3 regions of the Mumia flava genome follow, and region 1 is predicted to be linked to each of the others. Evidence: riboswitches for the same ligand, from Rfam matches in the RefSeq annotation. Region 1 holds a riboswitch; each other region holds the start of a gene.
What was found. A riboswitch is a leader RNA that binds a small molecule or an ion and turns the genes downstream of it on or off. The one in region 1 is predicted to bind thiamine pyrophosphate.

Region 1 (7,601 bases):
ACGGGCTCCGGCTCACCTGATGGCCCCCTCACCGGACTGAAAGGGCGATATGACCAGCCAGAACGAGGACCGCGCGGCGACCGTGTCGCTGCGCGGGGTGCGCAAGCACTTCGGTGACCTCGCCGCCGTCGACGGTGTCGACCTCGACATCGCCGAGGGCGAGTTCCTGTCGCTGCTCGGCCCGTCGGGCTGCGGCAAGACCACGCTGCTGCGGATGATCGGCGGCTTCGAGGACCCCGACGGCGGCGACGTGCTCCTGCGCGGCCGTTCGGTCGTCGGCCTCCCGCCGCACAAGCGGACCGTCAACACCGTCTTCCAGGCGTACGCGCTGTTCGCGCACATGACGGTCGCCGAGAACGTCGCGTACGGCCTGCGGCAGCGCCGCGAGGGCCAGCCGCGCCTGTCGAAGTCCGAGATCACCGAGCGGGTCTCCGAGGCCCTCGCGCTGGTCCGGATGAGCGAGTACGCGCAGCGTCGCCCGAAGAAGCTGTCGGGCGGGCAGCAGCAGCGTGTGGCGCTCGCCCGTGCCATCGTGAACCGCCCCGACGTGCTGCTGCTCGACGAGCCGCTCTCGGCGCTGGACCGCAACCTGCGCGAGCAGATGCAGGTCGAGCTGAAGCTGATCCAGCGGCAGGTCGGCATCACCTTCGTCTTCGTGACGCACGACCAGTCCGAGGCACTGTCGATGAGCGACCGGATCGTCGTGATGAACAGCGGCAAGGTCGAGCAGGTCGGCACGCCGCAGGAGGTCTACGAGCGTCCGGCCAGCGGCTTCGTCGCCGCGTTCGTCGGGATGCAGAACTTCGCCGACGGCGCCGTACGCGACGGTGCGGTCGCGACGGACTGGGCGACCTTCCGTCCCGAGGCCGACGAGCTCGCCGGTCACGCGGCAGGCGCCTCCGTACGGGTGGGTGTCCGGGCCGAGTCCGTGACCGTCGGCAACGACGCCCCGACCGAGGGCGACCAGGCCGAGAATGCCGTCGCCGGCACGCTGGCCGGCACCTCGTTCCTCGGCGACGCCGTGCAGCACGTCCTGCTCACCGGCGACGGTCGTGAGGTCCTGGCGCGGACCCCCGTCGACCAGGCCGAGGCGCTCGCGACCGGGACGAAGGTGTGGGCCCGGTGGTCGCCGAGCGCCGTGCGCGTGTTCGCCGCCGACGCGAGCGAGGCGTCGAGGAAGGACTCGTGACCGCCCGGCGCCCGGTGCGGGTTCTCGCACCACGGGAGGAGGCCGGCCGGATCACCCGCCGCGCGCTGCTCGGCGGATTCGCCGTCGTCGGCGCCGCATCGGTCCTCGGGTGCGGTCGCGACACGTCGCTGGCCGCGACCGCGAGCCCGGACGGCGACCTCGAGGGCCGGGTGAACGTGTACTCGTGGGGCGACTACGAGGCACCGAAGAACCTGCGCCGGTTCTCCCGGCGCACCGGTGTCACGGTCCAGGTCGACGCGTTCGGCTCCAACGAGGAGATGATCGCGAAGCTCGGGGCGAGCCGCGGCACCAGCGGCTACGACGTGATCGTCCCGACCGGGCAGTTCGTGCCGATGATGGCGGCGAACGACCTGCTGGTCCCGCTCGACCACGACCTGCTGCCGAACATGAAGCACCTCGACCCGCAGATCGTCGACCCGTCCTGGGATCCGGGCAACGAGTTCACCGTCCCGAAGGCCTGGGGCACGACCGGCTTCGCCTACGACACCCAGAAGATCGACAGCCGGCCCACCTCGTGGCAGGACTTCCTCGACCTCGCGAGCGGGCAGGCGGCCGGCTCGGTCTCCCTGCTCGACGACCCGTGGGAGGTCTGCTCGATCTACTTCGCGGCCAACGGCATCGACCCGAACACGACGGACGAGGCCGACCTGGACGCCGCGCAGGACTTCCTCGTCGGCACGCTCGCGCCGGAGGTCCGTGCCTACTCGTCGAACCCGACGCAGAGCATCGTGCAGTCGGAGCTCGCGCTGATCCAGGCGTACAACGGCGACGCCCGCTGGGGCATCCTCGAGTCCGACGACCCGGACCGCTGGCGCTGGGTCTACCCGACGCCGACCGCGAACCTGTGGATCGACACCTGGGCGATCGCCACCGGTGCGCAGCACATCGACAGCGCGCACGCGTTCATCAACTACATGCTCGACCCCAAGGTCTCGATGCGGGAGCTGGACTGGAACGGCTACCCGACCGGCGTCGCCGGGCTCGAGGCGAAGGCCGAGGAGTGGGAGCTGGAGCTGACCGACATGATCTTCCCGCCGACCGAGGTGACCGAGCGGCTCACGGCCGCGGAGCTCACCGACGCCCAGGACCGTCTCACCGACATCCTCCAGCGCATGCAGGCGGCGGCCTGATGAGCGCCACGACGCAGACCCCCGACGCACCCGCCTCGGCCCCCGTCACCCGCACCCGCCGGCGGTCCCGCCGACCGGGCGGCGGCTCCGGCTGGCTGTCGCTGCCGGTGTGGTTCTGGCTGGTCTTCTTCATCCTGACGCCGCTGGCGCTCGTGTTCTGGTACTCGTTCGGCTACAAGCCGGACCTGTTCACCTCGGTCGCGACGGACGCACCGTCGTTCGACCGCTACCGCGAGGTCACCGACCCGGTCTTCATGTCGACCTTCTGGGACACGCTGCGGATCGCCGCGATCGGCACCACGCTGTGCGCGGTGATCGGCGTACCGTTCGCCTACTGGATGGGCGTCAAGGTCGACCCGCGGTGGCGCCCGCTGCTGCTGGCCCTCGTCCTCGTGCCGTTCTGGACGAACTTCCTGGTCCGCACGCTCGGCTGGCAGATCATCCTGTCGCCCGAGGGCTTCCTCTCCCACGGGCTGCAGAAGGTCGGGATCCTGTCCGGCCCGCTCGACGTCCTCTACACGAGCGCCGCCGTCCAGCTCGGGGTGGTCTACAACTACCTGCCGCTGATGATCCTGCCGCTCTACGTCGTCTTCGAGCGGCTCGACCCCGCCCAGCGCGAGGCGAGCCGTGACCTCGGCGCGGGACGCTGGCGCACCTTCGGCGCGGTCACGCTGCCGTCGGCGCTGCCGGGCATCGCCGCCGGTGCGCTGCTGGTGTTCATCCCGCTGATGGGTGACTACCTGACGGCGTCGGTGCTGGGCGGCTCGCGCGGCACGATGGTCGGTCAGATGATCGCCCGCCAGTTCAACACCGCGCAGGACTGGGCGCTCGGCTCGGCGATGGCGTTCACCCTGATGGCGTTCGTGCTGCTGACGGTCGTCGTGGTCGGCCTGGTGTTCCTGGCCGTACGGGCGCTGCTGCGACGAGCGCGACACCTCGACCTGGAGGGGGCACGATGAGCACCACCACGGCGGAGACGACGGCGCCTGCGCCCGCGCGGCGGCCCCGGCGGCACGACCCGGCGAAGCTGGGCCTGAACCTGTTCGGGATCGCGGTCTTCGGGTTCCTGTTCCTGCCGATCCTCGTGATCGTCGGCTACTCGTTCAACACCGGACGGCTGCTGGGTGCGTGGAAGGGCTTCGGCTTCGACGCGTACCAGTCCGCGGTCGACAACCCGGTGATGATCGACGCGGTGATCACCTCGCTGGTCGCAGGCGTGCTGGCGTCGCTGGTGGCGACGGTCCTCGGCACGATCGGCGGTGTGGCGCTGGCGCGTGCGGGGGCGAAGGCGCGCTGGGCAGCCCTGCTGACCGCGCTGCTCGCTCTGACGCTGATCACCCCGGAGATCATCGACGGCATCTCGATCCTGCCGTGGCTCGTCACCCTGGGCACGGACGTCGGCATCGGTCCGGTGAACAACGGCATGGTCCGCCTCGTGATCGTCCACACGTCGCTCGCGATCGCGGTCGTCACGTTCATCGTGCGGGCGCGGATGCAGGGGATGGACGACCAGGTGGAGGAGGCCGCGGCCGACCTGTACGCGACGCCGTGGAACCGGTTCCGCCAGATCACCCTCCCGCAGGCCGGCCCCGGCATCTTCGCCGGTGCGCTGCTCGCCTTCACGCTGAGCATGGACAACACGATCGTGGCGTCGTTCGTGCAGGTCCCCGGCTACACGCCGTGGCCGGTCTACGTGCTGGGCTCCCTGAAGACCGGGCTGCGGCCCGAGATCGCGGCGCTGTCCACCGTGATGCTGCTGCTGACGCTGGTAGCGCTCACGGTGGTGTGGCTCGTGCTGCGCCGATCCGGCGACGACAACGCGGCCGTGGCCCGCACGTTCACGGGCGGGTGAGTCGATGAGCACCGAGTCTGCTGTTCCGCGTGTGCTGTCGCCCGACGTCCGCAGCCACCCGCTCGAGTCCGACGAGCTCGACCCGTCCGACGTGGTCGCCGGTGCGCCGGCGACCGCTTCGGCGGGGCTCGCCGAGCTCGGCGGGATCGAGGTGGGGATCTGGGAGATCACCGAGGGCACGGTGCGCGACACCGAGGCCGACGAGATCTTCGTGGTGCTGTCGGGCTCGGGCACGGTGACGTTCGAGGACGGGGCCGTGCTGGAGCTCGGTCCCGGCATCGCGGTCCGGCTGCGCGCCGGCGAGCGTACGGTCTGGGAGATCCGCGACCGCCTGCGCAAGATCTACGTGGTCTGACGGTTTCCGTAGCCGGCTGGCGGGGTCTCGATCGCTCGCTGCGCTCGCGCCTCGACCAACGGCGGCCCCGGTTCGTCGAGGCCGAGCGGAGCGAGGATCGAGACGCGGAGTCAGACCGGTCGTTCGTCGAGGCCGAGCGGAGCGAGGATCGAGACGCGGAGTCACGGTTCGGCATCGGATGTCCGAATCCCTGGGGTCGGCGTGACGCACGAGCGACCATGGCGCTGTGATCACGTTCCCGCGCCGCCTCGCACTGAGGTTCGGCGTGCTGTCGCTGTGCATCCTGCTCACCGCTCTCGTCGCCTCCACCCGGCTCGCCGACGAGGCGGTCGGTGCGGACGTACGGCGCTGCGAGACGTTCGCGGCCGGAGCGGCAGCGCGCCGCGCAGAGCCTCCGACGGGCACCGGACCGCGGATCGTCGTCGTCGGGGACTCGTGGTCCGCGGGGCTCGGTCTGCGCGATCCGTCGCAGGCCTGGACGTCACGGCTCGAGGGACGCGTGCACGTGGACGCGTTCTCCGGGTCGGGGTTCAGCGCGGCGGCGAGCCCGTGCCGCGGAGCGTCGTTCGCAGCGCGGGTCGAGCGTGCCGTCGAGGGCGGGGCCGACCTGGTCGTGCTCGAGGGTGGGCTCAACGACGTGGATCAGTCGGTCGCCGACCTGCGTGCGGGGTTCGAGCGGGTGCTCGCGCCGCTCGACGGACTCGATGTCGTCGTGGTCGGCCCCGCCGCCGCTCCGGCTCGGGCCGCAGGCGCAGCCTGGGTCGACACCGAGCTGGCGGTGCTGACGGGCGACCACGGCGTCGCGTACGTCTCGACGCGCGACCTCGACCTGCCGTACCTGTCCGACGGGCTGCACCTCACGACGGACGGGCACCGTGCGTTCGGTGAGGCCGTCGCCACGCGGATCGCGGGTCTGGCCGGGTAACGTCCTCGTATGGGAAGCAGCGAGCCGGACCCCGAGGTCGTCGAGCTCGCGCACCAGATGTTCGACCTGGCGCGCGAGGGCGAGACCGATCGCCTGCTCGCCTACGTCGAGGCCGGCGTGCCGGTCGGCCTCACCGATCCCAGCGGCAACACGCTGCTGATGCTGGCCGCGTACCACGGTCACGCCGACCTCGTGCAGCGCCTGGCCGACGCCGGAGCGGACGTCAACCAGCTCAACGACCAGGGGCAGAGCCCGCTGGCCGGGGCGATCTTCAAGGGCGAGGACCTGGTGGTCTCGATCCTCGTCGGCGCCGGGGCCGACCCCGACGTCGGGACGCCCTCGGCGCGGGTGGCGGCGGCGATGTTCGGCCGCGAGTCCCTGCTGAGCTGACCGAAGCCGGGCGCCGACGTCGAACGCCGAGGGTCTCGATCGTCGCTCCGCTCCGCCTCGACCGGCGGAGGGACGGGTCTCGACCGGCGGGGGGACGGGTCTCGACCGGCGGAGGGGCGGCGGCCGTTCCCGGCGGCGGTCGGGACGCGCTAGGCTTCACGGCGAACGACAGGGGAGCGCGCGTGCCGAGGCACGGCGCGCTGAGAGTGCGGACGAGCCGCAGACCCTCCGAACCTGCACCGGTTAGCACCGGCGAAGGGAGTCATCATGGCCTCAGCCAGCCGTACCCGCATGTCTGATCTGTTCCGTTATCGGACGATCGATCTCGTCACCGTCGCGATGCTCGGCGTCGCGGTCGGCGTGATCTTCTGGGGCTGGAACCAGCTGTACGCGGTGGTCAGCACCGCGTCCTTCTTCGCGTTCCCGCCGAGCATCGGCGCGATCTCCGGACCGTGGCTGCTCGGCGGTGTGATCGGCGGCCTCGTCGTACGCCGCCCCGGCGCCGCGTTCTCCACGGAGGTGATCGCCGCCGTCGTCGCGCTGATGCTGGGCAACCAGTGGGGGATGAGCTCGATCATGTCCGGGATCGTGCAGGGCCTCGGCGCCGAGGTCGTGTTCGCGCTGCTGATGTGGCGGCGCTGGGGCGTCGTCGCGGCGGCGCTGTCGGGGGCCGGATCCGCGCTGTTCGCGGTCGCGTACGAGTGGAACGTGTACTGGGCCGACTGGAGCGTCGGCTACCGGCTCGTCTACGGCGGGCTGTTCATGGCGTCGGGCGCCGTGATCGCCGGGCTCGGCGGGTGGCTGCTGGTCCGCGCGCTCGCAGCCACCGGGGCGCTGGACGCCTTCGGTGCGGGCCGCGAGTACCACGACCGGGCCGGTGCGCCGGCGCAGTCGACCGCCGCGCGATGACGACGACCGCGGCCACGGTCGAGACCGGAGCCGCACGGATCCGGGACCTGACCTGGCGACCGCTCGGGCGTACGACACCGGTCCTGGACGGACTCGACCTCGACGTCGCGCCAGGGGAGCGGGTCCTGCTCGCCGGTCCGTCGGGCGCGGGGAAGTCGACCGTGCTGCGGGCGCTCGCGGGCGTGCTCGAGAGCGCGGGCCTCGGCGAGCGTACGGGCGAGGTCGCCGTGGGCGGCCGGACCGGGATGCTCCTGCAGAATCCCGGTGACGCCGTCGTCGCCGAGCGGATCGGGCGCGACGTCGCGTTCGGGCTCGAGAACGCACGGCTGCCCCGGGACCCCATGCCGCGCCGGGTCGCCGACGCGCTCGCCGCGGTCCGGCTCCCGTACGGGCCGGGGCACCCCACCGCTGCGTTGTCCGGTGGCGAGCAGCAGCGGCTCGCGCTGGCCGGTGTGCTCGCGTGCGAGCCCGACCTGCTCCTCCTCGACGAGCCGACGTCGATGCTCGACGAGCCCAACGCGGTCGCCGTCCGGGCCTGCGTCCTCGAGGCGCTCGACCGTACGGGGGCGGGGCTGGTCGTGGTCGAGCACCGGATCGAGCCGTGGCTCGCCCACGTCGACCGGGTCGTGGTCCTCGATGCCCACGGCGCAGTCGTGCGGGACGCCGACCCGGAGGGGTTCGCGTCGACGATGCGCGACGAGCTCGCGGCGGCAGGGGTGTGGATGCCGGGGGCCGTCGTGCCGGAGCCGGTGCTCCCGCCGTCCGTTCTGGTGGCGCCCGACGGGCCGGTTCCGACGCTGCGCGCCGAGGGCCTCGGCGTCGACCTGCGC
Region 2 (7,601 bases), on a different contig from region 1:
CGGACATCCGCGGCATCACGATGCCGATCACCAAGCACTCGTACCTCATCACCGACCCGGCCGAGATCCCGCGGGCCGTCGCCGAGGCGTTCCACATCGCCTCCACCGGCCGCCCGGGCCCGGTGCTCGTCGACATCTCCAAGGACGCGCTCCAGAGCATGACGGAGTTCGCGTGGCCGGCCGAGCTGTCGCTGCCGGGCTACCGTCCGACGACGAAGCCGCACGGCAAGCAGGTCCGCGAGGCCGCGCGGCTGATCGCGGCCGCCAAGCGGCCCGTGCTGTACGTCGGGGGCGGCGTTGTCAAAGCGAACGCCTCGGCCGAGCTCAAGGTGCTCGCCGAGATGACCGGCATCCCGGTCGTCACCACGCTGATGGCGCGCGGTGCGTTCCCCGACAGCCACGACCTGCACCTCGGCATGCCCGGCATGCACGGCACCGTGGCCGCGGTCGGCGCGCTCCAGAAGAGCGACCTGCTGATCTCGCTCGGCGCACGCTTCGACGACCGGGTGACCGGCGAGCTGTCGTCGTTCGCCCCGGGCGCCAAGGTCATCCACGCCGACATCGACCCGGCCGAGATCTCCAAGAACCGCGTCGCCGACGTCCCGATCGTGGGCGACTGCCGCGAGGTGATCGCCGACCTCGTCGTCGCGCTGCAGGTCGAGTACGCCGACAACCCCGCCGACTACGCGTCCTGGCGCACGTACACGACCGGGATCCGCGAGCGCTACCCGCTCGGCTACGAGCCGGCCGAGGACGGCGGCCTCGCGCCGCAGCAGGTGATCGAGCGGATCAGCGCGCTGTCGGGGCCCGAGGTGACCTTCACCGCCGGCGTCGGTCAGCACCAGATGTGGGCCGCGAACTTCCTCGACCACGAGCGCCCGGCCCGCTGGATCAACTCCGGCGGCATGGGCACGATGGGCTTCTCCGTGCCCGCCGCGATGGGCGCCCAGGTCGCGCGACCCGGCGAGCCGGTCTGGGCGATCGACGGCGACGGCTGCTTCCAGATGACCAACCAGGAGCTGGCCACCTGCGCCCTCGAGGGGATCCCGATCAAGGTCGCGGTCATCAACAACTCCTCGCTCGGGATGGTCCGGCAGTGGCAGACGCTGTTCTACGGCGGCCGCTACTCCAACACCGACCTCCAGACCGGTCCCGACGCCGCCCGGATCCCGGACTTCGTCAAGCTCGCCGACGCGTACGGGTGCGTGGGCCTGCGCTGCGAGCGCGCCGAGGACCTCGACGCGGTGATCGAGAAGGCGATGTCCATCAACGACGTCCCCGTCGTGATCGACTTCGTCGTCCACCGCGACGCGATGGTGTGGCCGATGGTCGCCGCCGGCGTCAGCAACGACATGATCCAGATCGCGCGCGACATGGCGCCCGACTTCGGAGAGGAAGAGCTGTGAGCACCCACACCCTGTCCGTCCTGGTCGAGAACACCCCCGGTGTGCTGGCTCGTGTGTCGAGCCTGTTCATGCGGCGCGGGTTCAACATCGAGTCGCTGGCGGTCGGCCCCACCGAGTATCCGGAGATCTCCCGGATGACGATCGTGGTCAACGTCGACGAGCTCCCGCTCGAGCAGGTCACCAAGCAGCTCAACAAGCTCGTCCAGGTCCTCAAGATCGTCGAGCTCGAGCCGGAGTCGGCCGTCGAGCGCGAGCTGATGCTGATCAAGGTCCGGGCCGACTCCCAGACCCGTGGACAGGTCCTCGAGACCGTCCAGCTGTTCCGCGCCAAGGTCGTCGACGTCGCGCCCGACGCCGTGACGATCGAGGCGACCGGCGACCCGGGCAAGCTCGCGGCGATGCTGCGGGTGCTCGAGCCGTTCGGCATCCGCGAGATCGCGCAGTCCGGACGCGTGGCGATCGGCCGTGGTGGCCGCTCGATCACCGACCGGGCCCTGCGTTCGGTCACGCCGTCGTCGACCCAGACCGCCTGAGCCGACGCACCCCGCCGTACCGGCCTGTCCGGTCCGGCACCCGAAGACCCACCGGCACAACGAGAAGGAGCCAACCCGTGCCTGAGCTGTACTACGACGACGACGCCGACCTGAGCGTCATCCAAGGCCGGAGCGTGGCCGTGCTGGGCTACGGCAGCCAGGGCCACGCCCACGCGCTGTCGCTGCGTGACTCCGGCGTCGACGTCCGCGTCGGCCTGCCGGAGGGATCGAAGAGCCGCGACAAGGCCGAGGCCGAGGGTCTGCGGGTCCTCACCCCGGCCGAGGCCGCCGCCGAGGCCGACGTGATCGTCATCCTGGCGCCGGACCACGTCCAGCGGAACCTCTACTCCGAGTCGGTCGAGCCGAACCTCAACGACGGCGACGCGCTGATCTTCGGACACGGCTTCAACATCCGCTTCGGCTACATCAAGCCCCCGGCCGGTGTCGACGTCGGCATGATCGCCCCGAAGGGCCCGGGCCACCTGGTCCGTCGCGAGTACGTCGAGGGCCGTGGCGTCCCGGTGCTCGTGGCCGTCGAGCAGGACGCGACCGGCAACGCCTGGCCGCTCGTCCTCTCGTACGCGAAGGGGATCGGCGGTCTGCGTGCCGGCGGCATCAAGACCACGTTCACCGAGGAGACCGAGACCGATCTCTTCGGCGAGCAGGCCGTGCTCTGCGGCGGCATGTCGGCGCTGGTCCAGGCCGGCTTCGAGACGCTGACCGAGGCCGGCTACCAGCCCGAGGTCGCGTACTTCGAGTGCCTCCACGAGCTCAAGCTGATCGTCGACCTGATGTACGAGGGCGGCATCGCCAAGCAGCGCTGGTCGGTCTCCGACACCGCCGAGTACGGCGACTACGTGTCGGGCCCGCGGGTCATCGACAGCCGCGTCAAGGACACCATGAAGGACGTCCTCGACGACATCAAGAGCGGCGCGTTCGCTGAGCGCTTCATCGCCGATCAGGACGCCGGTGCGCCGGAGTTCAAGAAGTTCCGCGAGGAGAGCGAGCAGCACCCGATCGAGGCCACCGGCCGCGAGCTGCGTCAGCTCATGGCGTGGGTGAAGAGCACCGACGACGACTACACGGAGGGCACCGCCGCCCGCTGACGCGACGCGGCTCCGTACCTCCTCGACGGCCCGGGCACCCCTGCGTACGGCAGGTGCCCGGGCCGCCGTACGTCCCGACCGCGATTCGTCGAGTTGCGGTCGGATCTGCGCCTGCGATTCGCGCCGGAACTCGACGAATCGCGGTCGCATGGGTGGGCTGGGTACGGGGTGGTGCGGGCGGTAGGGTGGGCGGCGAAGTCGATGGCCGGGGTGCCCGCAGGGCTGAGAACACACCCGCCGAACCTGATCCGGGTCATGCCGGCGAGAGGGAGCCACTGATGCTCGAACCATCCACCGTCGCCCACGTCCACACGCGTCTGCGCGAGACGTCACCGCTGGTGCAGGTCATCACGAACTACGTGTCGATGGACATCGCGGCCAACCTGCTGAACGCCGCCGGCGCCTCGCCGGCGATGGTCCACGACGCGCACGAGTCCGGCGAGTTCGCCCGGATCGCCGGCGCCGTGGTGGCCAACATCGGCACGCTGTCGGACCCGTGGGTCGACGGCATGCTCGCCGCGGTCGCGCAGGCCGAGGCCGACGGGACGCCGTGGATCCTCGACCCGGTCGCGGTCGGCGCCACCACCTTCCGTCGCGACACGGTCGACCGGCTGCTCGAGCACAACCCCGCGGTGATCCGCGGCAACGCCAGCGAGATCCTGGCGATCGCCACCTCGGCCGGTGCCGGACGCGGCGTGGACGCCGACGCGGCGGTCGAGGACGTACGGTCCGACGCGGAGGCGCTCGCGTCCAAGCTTGGCACGGTGGTCGCGATGACGGGCGCCACCGACCTCGTCACCGACGGCACCCGTTCGGTCACGATCACCGGCGGTGACCCGAGGGCGCCGATGATCACCGCGCTGGGCTGCTCGGCGAGCGCGCTGGTCGCCGCGTGCTGCGCGGTCCACGACGACGCGCTGGAGGCGTCCGCGTCGGCGCTCGCGATCCTGTCGGCCGCCGTCGAGAAGGCCGGCGAGAAGGCCGAGGGGCCCGGCTCGCTGCGCTGGCGGCTGCTGGACGCCCTGTCGACGCTGAGCGCCGACGAGGCCGCCGCGGTCGCGGCCCGCTGAGCCGCGCGATGGACCTGCGGCTCTACCTGGTCTCGGGCGACGTCCCGCTAGGCTCGGACCTGATCGACGTGCTGGAGCAGGCTGCGCTGGGCGGTGCGGCGACGATCCAGCTCCGGCTCAAGGGCGCATCGCCCGCCGAGCGCGTACGGCGGGCCGCTGAGGCGGCCGAGCGGCTCGCTCCGATCGGCACCACGTTCGTGGTCAACGACGACATCGACGCCGCGCTGGCGGTCGAGGGCGCCGGGCTGCACGTCGGCCCGGACGACCTGCACCCGGCGGCCGCCCGTGAAGCGCTCGGCCCCGACCGCGTGATCGGTTGGTCGTTGCACGACCTCGCGCAGCTCGACGACGCCGAGGCGCTCGCCGCGTCCGACTACCTCGCGGTGAGCCCGGTCTGGCCGACGCCGACAAAGCCCGACACCACCGCGCCGTGGGGGCTCGACGGCGTCCGCCGATTGCGCGACGCCGTACCGCCCGAGGTGCCGCTGCTCGCGATCGGCGGCATCGACGCGACCAACGCCGCGTCGGTGATCGACGCCGGTGCCGACGGGATCTGCGTGGTGTCGGCGATCTGCGCCGCCCCCGACCCGTACGGCGCCGCGATCGGGCTGCGCCGGGTCGTGGATGCCGCGCTGGACGAGAGGAGCATGCGATGACCAGCGTGCCCGTGATGCTGTCGATCGCCGGCTCCGACCCGTCGGGCGGAGCCGGGATCCAGGCCGACCTCAAGACCGCCACGGCGCTCGGGGTGTACGGCGCAGCGGCGCTGACCGCGCTCACCGTCCAGAACACCCGGGGCGTGACCGGGATCCACGGTGTCCCGCCGGCGTTCGTGGCCGACCAGGTCCGCGCGGTGCTGGACGACCTCGAGGTCGGCGCGATCAAGATCGGCATGCTCGGCACGGCCGACGTCGTCGACGCGGTCGCCGAGGTCCTCGCCGGCACCGACGTCCCCGTCGTGCTCGACCCGGTGATGGTGGCGACGTCGGGGGACCGGCTCGTGCCGGAGGACGCGGTCGAGGCGATCCGCGACCGGCTCGTGCCGAGGGCCACGGTCGTCACCCCGAACGTCCCCGAGGCCGCGGTGCTCGCCGGGGTCGCGCCGGCGCGGAGCGTCGACGACCTGGGCGCGGCCTCCCGGGCGCTGCGCGAGGCCGGTGCCGCAGCGGCACTGGTCAAGGGCGGCCACCTCGGCGGTCCCGAGAGCGTCGACGTGCTCGCCGACACCGCGGGCGTGCGGGCGTACGCGTCGCCGCGGGTCGCGACCCGCAACACCCACGGCACCGGCTGCACGCTGTCGTCGGCGATCGCGTCCGGGATCGCCTCGGGCCTCGCGCTGCGCGACGCCGTCGGGGCCGCCAAGGACTACCTGGACGGCGCGCTGGACGCCGGCGCCGACCTCGAGATCGGGCACGGGCACGGGCCCGTCGACCACCTCTGGAGGACACGATGAGCTTCTCGGCCGACGCCTGGGACGAGGTCGCGGACTGGTACGACGCGATCCTCGCCCACCCGTTCGTCAGCGGGCTGGCCGACGGGACGCTGCCGACCGAGGTCTACACGCGCTACCTGCTCGACGACGCGCACTACCTCGCGTCGTACGCCGGGACGCTGGCGATGCTGTCGGCCCGCGCCGGCGAACCCGCACTCGCGGCGGACCTGGCCCGCGCCGCCGCGGAGGCCGTCGACGCCGAACGGCTGCTGCACCAGCAGTTCCTCGCACCGCTCGGGATCGATCCCGACTCGCCCGACGCTGCGGAGCCGACGCCGACCTGTCGCGCCTACGTGGGCACGCTCCAGACCGACGCGGCGTACGCGCCGGTGGAGGTCGGTCTCGCCGGCGTCCTGCCGTGCTTCCGGGTCTACCTCGAGGTCGGACGCGCCATCGCTGCGCGCGCCGCCGACCCCGACCACCCGTACCGCGCGTGGATCGACACCTACTCCGACCCCGCGTTCGACGCGGCGGTCACGCGGGTGGAGGACTGGACCGACAAGCTCGCGGCCGCGGCGGCCCCGGGGCGGCGCGCGGAGATGCTCGCGGCGTACGTCCGGGCGACGCGGTTCGAGTGGATGTTCTGGGACGCGTCCTGGCGCGGGGAGACCTGGCCGGAGGCCGGCGGAGCTGCCTGACGATCGGCGTCCAGGTTCGCCGTACGGAACGTGCCTGCGTTCGGTCCACGACCACGGACGTGCCTGCGTTCCGTACCGCAGGCCGGTCGCGCTGCAGGCATCTGCGTCGCCGGTGGGACGCGGCGGGCGGACGTGCCTGCGTTGGAACCGCCTGCGGCTGCGGAACGCAGGCGCCTGCGTCCAGGAGTATCGACCGCAGGCGCGTACGTCGGGACGTGCCGCGCCGGTCGGCTCGGCTCAGACCGAGTCGGACGTCGAGTCGGCGCGCCGCAGCTCGGACTGCGAGAGGACGTTGACCGTCAAGCCGTGCTGCCACGCCTCGTGACGGAGGAACCCCACGACGGAGTCCACGGACCCCTTCGATGCGATCGGCAGATCCCACGCTTCGGCACTCCCGCGGCCCCGGGTGCGTACGTAGACCCAGCCGAACTCGGGCGCGCCCCACAGCAGATCGAGGAGCTGGAAGACCCCGATGTTCGGAAGGATCACGGCGACGTAGTCGACCTCGGTCCAGGTGACCGAAGCGAGCTCCTTGCCGGTGCGGTCCCGCATGCCGAGGGCGGTCACGCTCGAGACGAGCTCGCGGCCCCCGAACCGCGTGTGCCAGTGCCGCACGCGGAGCGCGGTCGCGACCACCACGACGACGACGCCGATCGGGAGGACGAGGTCGGCGCGGCCGGGGAAGAACGGGCCACCGACGACGAGGACCGCGCAGCACATCATGATCGCGGCGGGCGTCGCCACCTTGACGAGGTCCGACCGCAGGCTCGGCGATCGCCAGACCCCAACGTCACTCATGAAGTCTCTCCTGCGGTTGGGTGCCCCCGGTCGGCGGCATCAGCGTACGCGGTGCGGCAGGACCGACTCGCCGTCAGGCCGTGAGCGGTGTCGCACGGCGGACGGGAGGGAGGGTCCGCCCGCTGCGGACGTCCTCCCACGCCGCCGCGAGCCGGGCCAGCGCGTCGTCGGGTTCGCCGGACTCGGGTCCGTACGGCAGCCGCAGGGCGGTCTCGCCACCGCCGTCGACGAAGAACCGCGGCCCGGCCGTGAGCAGCAGGTCGTGCTGCTCGGCGGCGAGCACGAGCCGCGTCGACGCCCGGGCGGGGAGGCGAATCCAGAGCGAGAGGCCACCGGCGGGACGGTTCGGGCGCCATCCGTCGAACGGGGACTCGCCGAGCGCAGCGAGCAGGGCGTCTCGGGCACGCCGTGCCTGGCCGAGCCGCTCCGCCAGCACGTTCTCGCGGTCGTCGAGGAGCTCGGCGACCGCGAGCTGCTCCAGCACCGGGGTCCCGAGGTCGCCGGTCTCGCGGGCGGCGACGAGCCGCGGTACGAGGGCGTGCGGGGCGCGGATCCACC
Region 3 (7,601 bases), 1.0 Mb from region 1:
GGGGAGCCGGGCTCGTACGCCTCAGGCAGGCTTGCGAGCGCGGAGCGTGAAGCTGGCCGCCATCCGCTCGGGGTGGTCGGCGAGCCGCATCTCGCCGGGGTGGACCGGGTGCGGCGCCATCAGGCCCGGCAGCGCCGGCCACGGGACCGAGTCGTGCTCGTCGAGGCCTGTGAGCGTCAGCCCCGCACGCAGCAGAGCCGCGACCACCTCGCCGAGCGAGTGCGTCCACTCGCGGCTCTCCAGCCCCTGCAGCGGGAGGTCGGTCTCGACGTACGTCTCGTCGTCGGTGAACACCAGCGGCTCGCCGGTGGCGAAGTACGGGTACCGGGAGACGGCCGCGCCGTCGACCACCTCGTACGTCCCGATCATCGGGTGCCCTTCGCGGACGAACAGCCGTCCGCCCGGCGACAGCAGCCCGGCGACCGTGGCGGCCCACCGGTCCATCTCGGGGAGCCAGAGCAGAGCGCCGATCCCGGTGTAGACGAGATCGAAGCGCTCGGCGCCGAGCAGCCGCACCGCGTCGTACACGTCGCCCTCGACGTAGTCGATCGTGGCGCCGGCGCGCTCGGCCAGCGAACGGGCCTCGCGCAGCGACGCAGGGGAGAGGTCGAGACCGACGACCTGTGCGCCGAGACGGTGGAGGCTGAGGGTGTCGGTCCCGATGTGGCACTGGAGATGGACGGTCCGCAGCCCGTCGATCGACCCGAGCCGGGGCACGTCGAAGCGGACCACGTCACTGATCGCGTCCGGGTCACGGAGGTAGCGGTCGAGGTCGTAGTCGACCGACGCGGCGTGGGCGGCGGCGCGGTCGTCCCACATCGCGCGGTTGATCGCGAGATAGTCGTCGTTCATGGCCTCACGATCGCAGCCGCGTCGTCGGGGCGCTCGGCTCGTGCGCGGGCCCGGGGTCGTCGTCCGGTCGCGGGTCGGTGCCGGCGTCCGGAGCGGGTTCCGGGGCGGGCTCGGGGAGCAGATCGGGGACGCGGCGTGACGTGCGGCTCTTGCTGGAGCCGAGGAGCACACCACTGATCACCACGGCCGCGCCGACCAGCTCGAGGGCGTGCAGGCGCTCGTGGAGCACGACGGCGGCTGTGGACATGCCGACCACGGGCACGAGCATGGAGAACGGCGCCACGGTGCTCGACGGGTAGCGCGCCATCAGCGCCGTCCACAGTCCCGACCCCAGGACGGTGCCGATCAGCACGGTGTACGCGAGGCCGACCATCGCAGGCAGCGCGTCGATCGTGAACGCGGTGGACAGGGACGTCCCGATCCGCGCCGGCCCTTCGACGGCGAGCGCGATCGCCAGCATCGGCAGGGGAGGGACGACCGACATCCACAAGGCCAGGTGCAGCGGTCGGCTGGGTCGGGCCTGCCGGTTCGCGAGGTTGCCGAAGGCCCAGCCGAGTGCGCCGAGGAGGGTGAGGACGACCGGCAGGAGCGCGGCGATCTGCGCCCGCTGCCACGCGACCAGAGCGAGCCCCGCGACCGCGAGCAGGATCCCCGCGACCTGGCGTCCGCTGAGCCGCTCCCGGAGGAGGGCGGCTGCCAGCACAACGGTGAACGGCGCCGAGGCCTGCAGGACCAGCGAGGCGAGTCCGGCGGGCATGCCCGCGGCCATCCCCGCGTACAGGAAGACGAACTGGGCGATGCCGAAGCCCGCCCCGTACCCGATGAGCCAGCGCAGCTCGACGTCGGGCCGCGGCACCAGGAGCACCACCGGCACGGCGAGCACCGCGAAGCGGAGGGCGACCAGGAACAACGGAGGGAAGTGCTGCAGCGAGGCGTCGATCGCCAGGAAGTTCACGCCCCAGGCGGTCGCGACGAGCGCGGCGAGCAGGCGGTCGCGTGGAGTCACGCGCTCCAGCATCCGATCCCACATCGTGAAGCACAAGCGAATAGATCTGAACCCATCTTGTAGACTGGCTACATGAATTCCCCCTCCGGAACCCATCCGATCGACGTCGAGAAGGTCGCCCTGCTGCGTGAGCTCGCCGAGCGGGGCAGCGTCACCGCCGTCGCCGCGGCCACGTACCGGACGCCCTCCGCGGTGTCGCAGCAGATCAAGTCGCTCGAGCGGGAGATGGGCGCGCCGCTGGTGGTCCGGCAAGGTCGCGGGGTCGGTCTGACCGATGCCGGGCGCGTGCTCGCCGAGGGGGCGGTCGAGATCGCGGAGGTCCTGGAACGGGCCCGGGCACGGTTCGACGAGTTCCGTGGCTCGGCGGTCGGCGAGGTCAGCGTGTGCGCGTTCCCGAGCGCGGCCGAGCTGCTGCTCCCGGCCCTCGCGACCCGCCTGGCCAAGACCGACCCGGCGATCACGCTCCGGCTCCGTGACCTCGACCTGGCGGAGGACGAGTTCGCCGCGATCACCGCGGACCACGACCTCGTGATCGCCCACTCGGTCGAGCGTGTCCCGGACGCCGGCTTCCTCGGGCTCTCGGTCACGCCGCTGCTGCGCGAGCCGCTCGACGTCGTGGTGCCGCCCGACCACCGGCTCGCCGGCCGCGGTCGGGTGGAGCCCGCGGAGCTCGCCGACGAGAAGTGGATCGGCGTCCCCGACGGATTCCCCTTCGACGCCGTGCTGCGTGGTCTCGCCGACGGCGGATCGCCGATCGAGGTCGTCCAGCGCTTCGCCGACAACCACGTCGTCGCGGCATTCGTGGCCGCCGGCCAAGGGATCGCACTGCTGCCGCGAGGCTCGGCCAGCGTCGCCACGGCACGTGGGCTGGTCGCGCTCGAGCTCGGGGGTGTCCGCGCGGGCCGCGAGGTCTACGCGCTGGCGCGACCCGATCGTGCCGCGCGCGCCGCAGTCGCGCGGGTGCTGGCCAGCCTCGGCGAGGTCGCCGCCGAGCTGGAGGCCTCGGTCCCCGCCCCGACCGCCCTGGACGCCGACGCGCCGAGCTGAGCCGCCGACGGTCTGCCCAGCCGGCTGGGCAGACCCTCACCTGGCTGGGACAACCTTCGGTGCCGAGTGATGGTCTGCGTAGCCGGCTACGCAGACTGCACCCCGCTCAGTGCACGCGGTGGTCGGGGCCGCCGCTCACCCGGTGCCGACGAGTCCCTCGGTCGGGCTCGAGGCGAGAGCGGACTCGCGCCGCGGGATCCGCCCTGCGAGCTTCGCATCCCGCCCCGCCCGCACCGCGGAGGCGACCGCGGTCGCCATCCGTACGGGATCCTCCGCCCGGGTGATCGCGGTCGCCGCGAGGACGGCGTCGCAGCCGAGCTCCATCGCGAGCGCCGCGTCGGATGCGGTCCCGATCCCGGCGTCGAGCACGACCGGGACGTCGACGGCGTCGCAGATGGCAGCGATCGCTCGCGGGTCGGTGATCCCGAGTCCGGAGCCGATCGGTGCTCCGAGCGGCATCACGGTCGCGCACCCGAGGTCGGCGAGCCGGCGTGCGGTGACCAGGTCGGCGTTGGTGTACGGGAGGACGGTGAAGCCGTCGCGGACCAGCGTCTCGGCCGCGTCGAGCAGCTCGACGACGTCCGGGAGCAGGGTGTCGTCGTCGGCGACCACCTCGAGCTTCACCCAGTCCGTCCCGAGCGCCTCGCGGGCCAGGCGGGCCGTGAGGACGGCCTCGCGCGCCGTGTGGCACCCGGCGGTGTTCGGGAGGATGCGTGCGCCGTGGTCGCGAACCACCTCGAGGATCGATCCTGGCGAGTCGGGACCGACCCTGCGGATCGCGACCGTGACGAGGTCGGTGGCGCTGGCGGCGAGGCAGGCGGCGAGGACGCTCGGCGACGCGATCCCGCCCGTGCCGAGGAACAACCGGCTGCGCAGCGAGGCGCCGGCGATCTCGAGGTCGTCGGACATCGCGCTCACCCGCCCTGGACCGCGGTGACGACCTCGACCTCGGACTCCTCGTCGACGATCGCGGACTCCCACGTCGACCGTGGCACGACCGCTCCGTCGACGGCGACCGCGACGTCACGGCGCGGCAGCGCGAGCGCGACCAGAAGGTCGGCCACGGTGATCGGGGTGGCGAGGTCGCGGTCCTCGCCGTTGACCTGGACGCTCATCGTTCTCCTCGGGTTGCGGGACTGGGGGTAGGGCTGGCGGCCGTGCGCCGGGCGATGCGCCGCGGGTCGGCTTCGGGCATCGGATCGGGTCGCCCCTCGACGTGCGCGACGATCGCGTCGGCCGTCAGGGGCGCGAGGAGGACGCCGGAGCGGTAGTGGCCGGTCGCGACGAGCAGTCCGTGCACGTCGGCCGGTCCGACGAGCGGAAGGTTGTCCGGCGTCCCCGGTCGCAGCCGCGCGACCGCGTCGGTGAAGCGGCAGCCCCGCAGCTCGGGGACGACCTGGACCGCGACCCGCAGCAGGTCGTGGACCGCCTCCACGGTCACGTCCTCGTCGTACCCGACCTCCTCGGTCGTCGCGCCGACGACGATCTCGCCGTCGTCGCGCGGGACCAGGTACACGCCCGTGCCGCGCACGAGCGCCCGGACGGTGTGCTTCAGCAGTCCCGCGCCGCCCCGTACCCGCAGGATCTGACCCTTCACGGGCCGGACCGCGTCTGCGAGGGCGGGCGGCACCCCGGTCGTCTCACGCAGCCGCGCCCCACCCGCGGCGACGACCACGTCGGCGCGATGCGTACGCCCGTCGGAACGGGTCCTGACCCCCTCCGCCGTGCCGTCCGTGGTGACCACGTCGGCGTGGTCGGCGACCAGCTCGACGCCGCGTGCTCGGACCGCCTCACGGAGTGCGGCGGTGAGGCGCCGGTTGTCGACGCTGTGGTCACCCGGCACCGCGTACGCGCCGTGGAGTGCCGGGTGGAGCGCGCCCTCGCGCCGCCGGAGCTCGCGCCGCCCGACCGGCTCGACCGCGATCCCGTGCCGCCGCATCAGCGCGACCGACCGCTCCACGTCCGAGGCGTCGTCGCCGGTGGCGGCCGCGAGCAGCGTCCCTGCTCGACGAAGCTCGGGATCCTGCCCGCTCGTCCTCCCCAGGTCGGCGGCGAACCGCGGCCACCGCCGGAGCGAGCTCGTCCCGAGCGCCAGCAGCGCCTCCTCGCCGAACCACGCCTCGCCCCCCGGCGCGAGCATCCCGGCCGCGGCCCAGGACGCGCCCTGCCCGGGTGCGGGGTCGAACATCGTCACGTCGTGCCCGTGCTCGGCCAGCCGCCAGGCGCACGACAGCCCGACGATCCCGGCGCCCACCACCGCGACCGACGTACGGCTGCGCCCGGCGGGTGAGCGCGGGCGAGAACCCGCCTGGGTGGGGGACACCGACGGCGACACTCCGACTCCCTTCGCCGGCATGACCCGGATCAGGTTCGGCGGTCGGGGCGGCGTCAGCCCCCTCTCAGCCCGTGCCTGGGCTCCCGCGTGGACGTGAGGCACCCTAGGAAGGCGAGGCGTGCCGGGTCAAACCCGGACGGCCCACCTTTGCACTCGTCAGGTCCGAGTGCTAAAACTGGACTTAGCACTCGTCTCGTACGAGTGCTAGGTACGAATCGGGTCAGACCGATGAGGCTCGAAGGTCGCGGCGAGAAGGGATCGTCGCGGACGCGGGCCGTCCGTCGCGGGCATCGCCTGGCCCATCCACCTCTACGCGGAGGAATCGCGGGAGACATGCCGAAGACCATTGCATTCAACGAGGAAGCCCGGCGCGGCCTCGAGCGCGGGATGAACACCCTCGCCGACGCCGTCAAGGTGACCCTCGGCCCCAAGGGCCGCAACGTCGTGCTCGAGAAGAAGTGGGGCGCCCCCACGATCACCAACGACGGCGTGAGCATCGCCAAGGAGATCGAGCTCGAGGACCCGTACGAGAAGATCGGTGCCGAGCTCGTCAAGGAGGTCGCGAAGAAGACCGACGACGTCGCGGGCGACGGCACGACCACGGCGACCGTCCTGGCGCAGGCGCTGGTCCGTGAGGGCCTGCGCAACGTCGCCGCCGGCGCCAACCCGATCGCGCTGAAGCGCGGCATCGAGCAGGCCGTCGAGGCGATCAGCGGTCAGCTGCTCGGGATGGCCAAGGACATCGAGACCAAGGAGCAGATTGCTTCGACGGCCGCGATCTCCGCTGCTGACACCGGCGTCGGCGAGATCATCGCCGAGGCGATGGACAAGGTCGGCAAGGAAGGCGTCATCACCGTCGAGGAGAGCAACACCTTCGGGCTCGAGCTCGAGCTCACCGAGGGCATGCGCTTCGACAAGGGCTACATCTCGCAGTACTTCTACACCGACCCGGAGCGCATGGAGGCGGTGCTCGAGGATCCCTACATCCTCATCGTCAACTCCAAGATCTCCAGCGTGAAGGACATGGTCCCGGTCCTGGAGAAGGTCATGCAGTCGGGCAAGCCGCTGCTGATCATCGCCGAGGACATCGAGGGCGAGGCGCTGGCCACCCTGGTCGTCAACAAGGTCAAGGGCACGTTCAAGTCCGTCGCCGTCAAGGCTCCGGGCTTCGGTGACCGCCGCAAGGCCATGCTGGCCGACATCGCCATCCTCACCGGTGGCGAGGTGATCAGCGAGGAGGTCGGTCTCAAGCTCGAGAACGCCGACCTGTCGCTGCTCGGCACGGCCCGCAAGGTCGTCGTGACCAAGGACGAGACCACGATCGTCGACGGCGCCGGCTCGGACGACCAGATCGCCGGTCGCGTCAACCAGATCCGTGCCGAGATCGAGAACTCCGACTCGGACTACGACCGCGAGAAGCTCCAGGAGCGCCTCGCCAAGCTGGCCGGCGGCGTGGCCGTCATCAAGGTCGGCGCGGCCACCGAGGTCGAGCTCAAGGAGCGCAAGCACCGCATCGAGGACGCCGTTCGCAACGCGAAGGCCGCCGTCGAGGAGGGCATCGTCGCCGGTGGCGGCGTGGCGCTCGTCCAGGCGACCGCCGCGGCGTTCGAGAAGCTGGAGCTCGAGGGCGACGAGGCCACCGGTGCCCAGATCGTGAAGGCGGCGGCCTCGGCCCCGCTGAAGCAGATCGCGGTCAACGCGGGCCTCGAGGGCGGCGTCGTGGCGGAGAAGGTGTCCGGTCTCGCGGCCGGCCACGGTCTCAACGCGGCCACCGGCGAGTACGTCGACCTGATCGCCGAGGGCATCCTCGACCCGGCCAAGGTGACCCGCTCGGCGCTGCAGAACGCCGCGTCGATCGCGGCGCTGTTCCTCACCACCGAGGCCGTCGTCGCCGACAAGCCCGAGAAGGCTGCTCCGGCGATGCCGGACGGCGGCATGGGCGACATGGGCGGCATGGGCTTCTGATCGCCTGATCGGAACCCGAGCGCACGCTCGCAGCACGGAGCCCCGCCGGTCCTCACGGATCGACGGGGCTCCGTCGCGTCCGGCCCTCCCCTGCCGGCCCTGCCCCGTCCGTCCCGCCGCGTACCGTGGTCGCATGTACGTGCCCCGCCCGAACGCGCTGGACGATGCGGCCGAGATCGATGCCCTGGTCGCGGCCGTGGGCGCCGGGGACCTGGTCACCGTCGACGCGGACGGTCGTCCGCAGTCGACGCTGCTGCCGGTGCTGTGGCTGCGTGAGGAGTCCCGGGTCGTCGCCCACATGGCGAGGGCCAACGCGCACTGGCGCACGATCGTGGACGACGCCGCGGCGCTGATGGTCGTGAACGGTCCTCAGGCGTACGTGTCGCCGTCCTGGTA

Region 2: another riboswitch for thiamine pyrophosphate. It lies ahead of thiM (hydroxyethylthiazole kinase); the one in region 1 lies ahead of CLV56_RS11005 (ECF transporter S component).
Region 3: another riboswitch for thiamine pyrophosphate. It lies ahead of thiO (glycine oxidase ThiO); the one in region 1 lies ahead of CLV56_RS11005 (ECF transporter S component).

Annotation. Positions count from the first base shown of each region.
Region 1 is NZ_PGEZ01000001.1:2,312,660-2,320,260, forward strand. It holds gene CLV56_RS10970 (ABC transporter ATP-binding protein) at 50-1,189, shown strand; gene CLV56_RS10975 (polyamine ABC transporter substrate-binding protein) at 1,186-2,340, shown strand; gene CLV56_RS10980 (ABC transporter permease) at 2,340-3,299, shown strand; gene CLV56_RS10985 (ABC transporter permease) at 3,296-4,192, shown strand; gene CLV56_RS10990 (cupin domain-containing protein) at 4,197-4,547, shown strand; gene CLV56_RS10995 (SGNH/GDSL hydrolase family protein) at 4,774-5,472, shown strand; gene CLV56_RS11000 (ankyrin repeat domain-containing protein) at 5,482-5,862, shown strand; TPP riboswitch at 6,023-6,140, shown strand; gene CLV56_RS11005 (ECF transporter S component) at 6,154-6,771, shown strand; gene CLV56_RS11010 (ABC transporter ATP-binding protein) at 6,768-7,601, shown strand, end outside.
Region 2 is NZ_PGEZ01000002.1:776,208-783,808, reverse strand. It holds gene CLV56_RS17775 (acetolactate synthase large subunit) at 1-1,406, shown strand, start outside; gene ilvN (acetolactate synthase small subunit) at 1,403-1,939, shown strand; gene ilvC (ketol-acid reductoisomerase) at 2,017-3,045, shown strand; TPP riboswitch at 3,242-3,333, shown strand; gene thiM (hydroxyethylthiazole kinase) at 3,324-4,115, shown strand; gene thiE (thiamine phosphate synthase) at 4,124-4,771, shown strand; gene thiD (bifunctional hydroxymethylpyrimidine kinase/phosphomethylpyrimidine kinase) at 4,768-5,568, shown strand; gene CLV56_RS17745 (TenA family protein) at 5,565-6,245, shown strand; gene CLV56_RS17740 (hypothetical protein) at 6,483-7,043, opposite strand; gene CLV56_RS17735 (aminotransferase-like domain-containing protein) at 7,117-7,601, opposite strand, start outside.
Region 3 is NZ_PGEZ01000001.1:1,281,361-1,288,961, reverse strand. It holds gene CLV56_RS06105 (class I SAM-dependent methyltransferase) at 22-852, opposite strand; gene CLV56_RS06100 (EamA family transporter) at 857-1,858, opposite strand; gene CLV56_RS06095 (LysR family transcriptional regulator) at 1,931-2,905, shown strand; gene CLV56_RS06090 (thiazole synthase) at 3,041-3,814, opposite strand; gene thiS (sulfur carrier protein ThiS) at 3,820-4,020, opposite strand; gene thiO (glycine oxidase ThiO) at 4,017-5,228, opposite strand; TPP riboswitch at 5,230-5,337, opposite strand; gene groL (chaperonin GroEL) at 5,574-7,205, shown strand; gene CLV56_RS06070 (FMN-binding negative transcriptional regulator) at 7,339-7,601, shown strand, end outside.